Regions from separate parts of the Stenotrophomonas sp. YJH_SMC_73 genome, predicted to be linked through region 1. Evidence: riboswitches for the same ligand, from Rfam matches in the RefSeq annotation. Region 1 holds a riboswitch; the other holds the start of a gene.

Evidence for each region. A riboswitch is a leader RNA that binds a small molecule or an ion and turns the genes downstream of it on or off. The one in region 1 is predicted to bind thiamine pyrophosphate.
Region 2: it holds a riboswitch for thiamine pyrophosphate, as region 1 does, so the genes downstream of both, thiC (phosphomethylpyrimidine synthase ThiC) here and AC5P8R_RS14790 (TonB-dependent receptor) in region 1, are expected to answer to the same signal.

What each region holds. Positions count from the first base shown of each region.
Region 1 is NZ_JCAFTJ010000008.1:190,636-194,045, reverse strand. Features, by position in the region: gene AC5P8R_RS14790 (TonB-dependent receptor) at 1-1,424, opposite strand, end outside; TPP riboswitch at 1,495-1,590, opposite strand; gene AC5P8R_RS14785 (phosphotransferase enzyme family protein) at 1,689-2,813, opposite strand; gene AC5P8R_RS14780 (glycine zipper 2TM domain-containing protein) at 2,935-3,342, opposite strand.
Region 2 is NZ_JCAFTJ010000001.1:443,126-446,535, reverse strand. Features, by position in the region: gene thiC (phosphomethylpyrimidine synthase ThiC) at 1-1,817, opposite strand, end outside; TPP riboswitch at 1,900-2,000, opposite strand; gene AC5P8R_RS01985 (BCCT family transporter) at 2,254-3,410, shown strand, end outside.

The DNA of each region.
Region 1 (3,410 bases):
GGAACGCCACGCTTGTCATAGGCACGCTCGTCCAGGCGCACGAAGCGGCCACCGGCGAGCCATTGCCAATCATCACCGAAGGTCATCCGATCCAGCGCGAAGAACGCGGTCTGGCGGTTGTCCAGGCGCCGTGCGGATGGGCCCGGCATCTTCGGCGACGGCTCGAATACCGGCACCGGTGCGTCGTGGATGTGGGTGGTGCCGACGTACTCGTTGACGCTCGGGCGCTTGTCCACGGTGCGGCGGAAGTAGTCGGCACCGAGGGTCAGCTCATGGCCGACGCTGCCGGTCTCGAAGCGGCCACGCAGCTCGGCACGGGCCTGCTGGTTGCGGCGGGTGTCGTCCGGGCTGCGGTAGTCGTAGATATCGTAGTCGCCGTTGGGCGCGAAGTAGTTGCCTGGCACGCTGCCATCGGCGCACTGCACGGCGTAGTAGCAGCCGTAGGCGAAGGCGACGTTGTCATCGATCACCGAGCGGCTGTGCCCAACCGACACGCGCGACTGCCAGGCGTCATTGAAATCGTAGGTGTGCAGCGCGGTGATGTTGGTGCTGGCAATATCCACCGGGCGCTGCCACGGCTGGTAGCCGAGCAGGTGCTCGCGGTCGACACCGCGCGGCAGTTCGCGTGCGCCCAGCAGCTGGTAGCCGGACACCGAACGCTGCGAGCTGGTCTGGTAGTTGGCATCCACTTCCAGCTTGCCGCGTTCGCCGATCAGCCAGTCGGCGGCCAGCGAGTAGAAGTTGCGGCGGCCATCGGCGTGCTCGACATAGGAATTGCTGGAGTCCCATGCGGCATTCAGGCGCAGGCCGAAACGCGGGGTGATCCAGTGGCCGACATCGACGGCGACGTAGCGTGAGCCTTCCGAATCGGTGCCGAGCGTGGCGGTGCGTACTTCAGCCGGGCGCTTGCCGATGTAGTTGATGATCCCGCCCGGCGCCATCACCCCTGCCGCCAGGCCGGCTTCACCCTTGAGGATCTCGACCGACTGCACGTTCTCCAGCGCCAGGCGTTGCTCGCCGGCGATGGACAGCCCGTTGAAGCGGTAGCCGGTGGCGGCGTCCAGCGCGAAGCCGCGGATGGCGATGTTCTGGTAGTAGCCCACAGGTGCATACGCATCACCCAGCGAGGCATCGTTGCTGGCCAGCTCGGACAGCGAACGTACCTGGCGACGTTCGAGATAGTCGCGCTCGAGCACGTTCACCGAAGCCGGCGTGTCCTTCCACGAACCGCCGCCGAAGGCATTCACGCGCGAGGTATCGGCCTTCGGCTTGCCGGCCTCCACGCGCACCGCCGCCAGTTCGGTCGGCGAGCGTTCGGCACCAGTGGCAGCCGCATCGGTGGTGGCCTCGGCCTCGCTGGCATGCAGCGGCAGCGCGGCGCAGAGGGCGAGTGAGAGCAGGGTGGGGCGCAGGCAGCGGTTCATTCGGTTCGTCTTCGGACAACAAGGGAGACGAAGCGACGGCGCGCAGGTGCACCGGCCCATGATGGGGGTGTGGCTGCGGCTCAAAGCTCCCTACGCCGGTGCAAACCGGATCAGGTTCCAAGGGACTCTCTCAGCCTGGCAGATCCAGGCACCCCCGCTTCAGGTGACCATTTCACTACAAATGGTACGGATTTGCGAGCGCCAGCCGGGGTCAGATCCCTTTCCTGCGGAAAGGGATCTGACCGCAACGCTGCGTCAACCGGATCACGCGACGGCGTGTAGGGCCTGCAGCAGTGCCCGTCCCGGCGCGCTGTGGAACCACGCCGGATGGCCCAGCATGAAGGGCTGCCAGGCCACGTCGGCATTCGCGGTTGAGCGGGTGACACCTTCGAAGTACTCCACTTCGGACAGTGCGAAGTCGAAATGGACCATTGGCAGCAGGTCGGCCAGCAGGTGCACGCGTGCCGCCGACAACGGCAGCACCTCGCGGTAGCCGTCGAGCAGGGCCAGCGCGATATCGATGCGCACTGCCTCCATGCCGCGCTCCAGTTCCAGCCACGCCACTGCGTTGCGCTCGATCGCGGTGGCGAGGTCGAACAGCGCGCTGGTGGGCGACGCCAGGCCGAAATCCAGCACGGTGCTGACCTCGCCGTTGCGCCACAGCAGGTTGGAGACATGCCAGTCGTTGTGCGCCCACAGCCGGGGCTCGGCGCGCAGGCGCTCGGCCAGGCCGGCGTTCCACGGCAGCACGTCGCGCTGCAGCTGTGCTTCCCATGGAATGCGCGCGAGATAGCGTGCCAGCCCGGGACGTTCATCCAGTCCTGCCTTGATGGCGGCGATCGGATCGTCGGCACGGATCAGGTCGTCGCGCGCCACCAGCAGATGGGTGCTGCGCTGGGGCGCGTGGTAGCTGGCGGCGGCACGGTGCAGCTGTGCGAGCGTGCGCCCTGCTTCGCGGGCCTGCGCGACATCGGTCAACAGCGACCACGACACCGCGTCGCGATACAGGTCGTCGCCCACGCCGACATCGTGCAGTTCAAACGTCCATTCGCCGTGTTCGACCGCAGTGTGGCCATCGGTGGCCGGCAGCACCTGCACCACTGGCACGCCGGCGGCGGCGAGATGGGCGATGAAGTGGTGTTCTTCTTCCAGACAGGCCGCGCTGCGCACGCTGTGGTGGTGGCGCTTGATGAATACCGGTGCGCGCGTGCCATTGACGATGGCGGCGGCAGACAGCGGCCGCGGGCTGTGCCAGCGCGGTTGGCTGTGCCCGCCCAGCTGCGGGTAACGCGTACTCAGCCACGCGATGTCCGCCGCGCTGATCGGTGGCCAGTCGGCAGCGACCTCGTCGTTGTTGAGGCCCTGCACGCGGTGGGAGGAAGACGTCATGCCACAGTCCGATCGGGAAAGTCACATCCAAGGCTGCGCATTCAACGCCATGCGCGTGGCCAACGCAAACGGGCGGGTCATCGACCCGCCCGTCTCCGCGTCATCGGTATGTCGGCGTTGCTTACCAGCCGCGATGGCGGCCGCGGTCGTGGTAGTAGCGGTTGTCGTAGTAGCGCTCACGCTGCCAGCGGCGGTCATCGCCACGGTCGTAGTAGCCACTGCGGTAGTAGCCACGGTCGTAACGGCGATCGTAGCGGTCGTCGTAACGGCGATTGTCGTAGTAACGGCGGTCGCGGCGGTCGGAGGTGGTCAGGTTGCCGATCGCGCCGCCGGCCACGGCACCGCCGACGGTGGCCGCAGGGTCGCCGTTGGACAGCAGGTTGCCGGCCACGCCACCGACCACGGCGCCGACCAGGGTGCGCTTGTCCTTCCTCGACATCGCGCTGGCATCGCTGACCACGGCGACACCGGCAACCAGTGCCAGGGCCATCGCCAGACCACGGAAGCTGAGTGTGGAAGTACTGAGCATGTTCGGTTCTCCTGTGAGGTGCATGCCACGCTGGGCAGGGAGGGCGCGGGGCGCCCCGGCTGCCGTGG
Region 2 (3,410 bases), on a different contig from region 1:
GCGGCGAGGAACTCCTCCGACTTCTCCTTCATGCCGGCCTCGGCGTAGTCACGCACATCCTGGGTGATCTTCATCGAACAGAAGTGCGGGCCGCACATCGAGCAGAAGTGCGACAGCTTGTGCGCATCCTTCGGCAGCGTTTCGTCATGGAACTCCCTGGCCTTCTCCGGATCCAGGCCAAGGTGGAACTGGTCTTCCCAGCGGAACTCGAAGCGCGCCTTGCTCAGTGCGTTGTCACGTACCTGCGCGCCCGGATGGCCCTTGGCCAGGTCGGCCGCATGCGCGGCGATGCGGTAGGCCATGATGCCGTCACGCACGTCCTGGCGATTGGGCAGGCCGAGGTGTTCCTTCGGCGTCACGTAGCAGAGCATCGCCGTGCCGAACCAACCGATCATCGCCGCACCGATCGCGCTGGTGATGTGGTCGTAGCCCGGCGCGATGTCGGTGGTCAGCGGCCCCAGCGTGTAGAACGGCGCTTCGCCGCATTCACGCAGCTGCTTGTCCATGTTCTCCTTGATCAGCTGCATCGGCACGTGGCCGGGGCCTTCGATCATGGTCTGCACATCATGCTTCCAGGCGATCTTGGTGAGCTCACCCAGCGTCTCCAGCTCACCGAACTGCGCCGCGTCGTTGGCATCGGCGATGCAGCCCGGGCGCAGGCCGTCACCCAGCGAGAAGGTCACGTCATAGGCCTTCATGATCTCGCAGATGTCTTCGAAGTGCGTGTAGAGGAAATTCTCCCTGTGGTGCGCCAGGCACCACTTGGCCATGATCGAACCACCACGGCTGACGATCCCGGTCACGCGCTTGGCGGTGAGCGGCACGTAGCGCAGCAGCACGCCGGCGTGGATGGTGAAGTAGTCCACGCCCTGCTCGGCCTGCTCGATCAGCGTGTCGCGGAAGATCTCCCAGGTGAGCGCTTCGGCGCGGCCGTCGACCTTCTCCAGCGCCTGGTAGATCGGCACGGTACCGATCGCCACCGGCGAGTTGCGGATGATCCACTCGCGGGTTTCGTGGATGTGCTTGCCGGTGGACAGGTCCATCACGGTGTCACCACCCCAGCGGATCGCCCACACCAGTTTCTCCACCTCTTCGGCAATGCCCGAGGACACCGCGCTGTTGCCGATGTTGGCGTTGATCTTGGTCAGGAAGTTGCGGCCGATGATCATCGGCTCGCTTTCCGGGTGGTTGATGTTGTTGGGCAGCACCGCGCGGCCGCGCGCGATTTCATCGCGCACGAACTCCGGCGTGATGATCTTCTGGATCGAGGCGCCGAACGCCTCGCCCGGGTGCTGCTGCAGCAGGCCGGCATCGCGGATCGCGTCCAGCCGCTGGTTTTCGCGGATGGCGACGAATTCCATTTCCGGCGTGATGATGCCGCGGCGCGCATAGTGCATCTGGGTGACGTTCGCGCCTGCACGTGCACGGCGCGGCAGGCTGCGTGTGGGGAAGCGCACAGCATCGAGCTTCGGGTCGTGCTCGCGATCGCGGCCAAACGACGAACTCAGGCCGTCGAGCTGTTCGGTATCGCCGCGCTCCTCCACCCAGCCACGACGCAGCGCCGGCAGGCCCGCGGACAGATCGATACGCGCGTCCGGATCGGTGTACGGGCCCGACGTATCGTAGACCGTGACCGGTGCATTCTCCTCGCCGCCGAACAGCGTCGGCGTGCGGGTCAACGCGATCTCGCGCATCGGCACCTGCAGATCCGGACGCGAACCGGGTACGTGGATCTTGCGCGAGCCGGGAATGGGCCGGGTCACGGATTCGGAGAGTTGCTGGGCCTGTTGCTGCAGGGCGGAGAGCTGTGCGTTCATCGGGCATCGTCCAGGAAGGTCAGGGACGAAGCGGCGGCGCACGGCACCCGCGCACGGACGGTCCTTGGGCGGAGTCCGGGCACGGCTGCATTGCAAAGCTTCCCTACGCCGGTATGAGCCGGATCAGGTTCCAAGGGACTGTCTCAACCGTGGCCACATGGCCCGGTACCCCCGCTTCTTGGTGCGCATTAGAGCATAGACCGCCCGCCCCCGCGGTCAGATCCGCTTTCCTGTGGAAAGCGGATCTGATCCGGATCGCTGTTCGTTAACAGAACCATGACGTCGCGTTCAGTAACGTGCACGTCCGTCGCCCTCCAGCGACCGATGCCTCCTTCGCCGCCGACGCGGCCCCTGCCCGGTTCGCGCTGCATGCCGCCGGTCCTTCGCTGCAAGCTCTGCTCGCTCCCCTCAATCCCTTGATCGGAGAAGCTCCTTCATGGTGTTTCGCGTTTCCATCGCACTGGTTCTGCTGCTGGTGCTGCTTGCCGGTATTGCACCAGGCCCCTTCAATGCCGTGGTGCAGTCGATGCTGGCAGAAGTCATCCGCAGCGTCGGCTGGCTGTACCTGCTGGTGGTATTCCTGGCCCTGGTGTTCCTGATGTACCTGGCTTTCGGTCGCTTCGGCAACCTGCGCATCGGTGGCGAAGACGCCGAGCCCGAGTTCTCGCGAGCCAGCTGGATGTCGATGCTGTTCGCCGCCGGCATGGGCATCGGCCTGGTGTTCTGGGGCGCCGCCGAGCCCATTTCGCACTTCAGCAAGCCACCGGAAGGGCTTGCTCCGCAGAGCCTGGATGCGGCACGCGCCTCGATGCGCTATGCATTCTTCCACTGGGGCCTGCACCCGTGGGCCATCTATGCGCTGATCGGGCTGGCAATGGCCTGGTTCCAGTTCAATCGCAACGGCCGCGGCCTGGTCAGCGACATGCTGCAGCCGATCATCGGCCGCCACCATCGCGGCTGGATCGGTAGGGTGGTCAACATCGCTGCAGTCGTCGCCACCGCGATCGGTGTCGCGACTACGCTGGGCTTCGGCACCATCCAGATCGCCGCCGGCATCGAGCGCGTGTTCGGCGTGCAGGCTACCGTCGCAGTGCAGATGACCATCATTGCCGTCGCCTTCGTGCTGTATATGGCGTCCACCGCCAGTGGCGTGGAGCGAGGTGTGAAGTGGCTGTCCAATTTCAACCTGGCGTTGGCTGCCCTGCTGGCCGCCATCCTGCTGGTGCTGGGGCCGACCGGATTCATCTTCGATACGTTCACCACCACGCTGGGCTCCTACCTCAACCAGCTGGTGACGATGAGCCTGCGCATGTCACCGTTCTCCGGCAGCACCTGGGTGGCGGACTGGACAATCTTCTACTGGGCCTGGTGGATCTCGTGGGCACCGTTCGTGGGGTCGTTCATCGCACGCATCTCGCGCGGCCGCAGCGTGCGCGAGTTCGTGATCGGCGTGGTGCTCGCGCCGACGCTGCTGGGTTTCTTCTGGTTCGCCGTTTTCGGTGGAACGGCCTTGTGGGCACAGATCTTCGGCCATGCCGATCTGGTGCAGGCGCTGGGCAATGGATATGAGACGGTGTTGTTCACGTTGTTCGA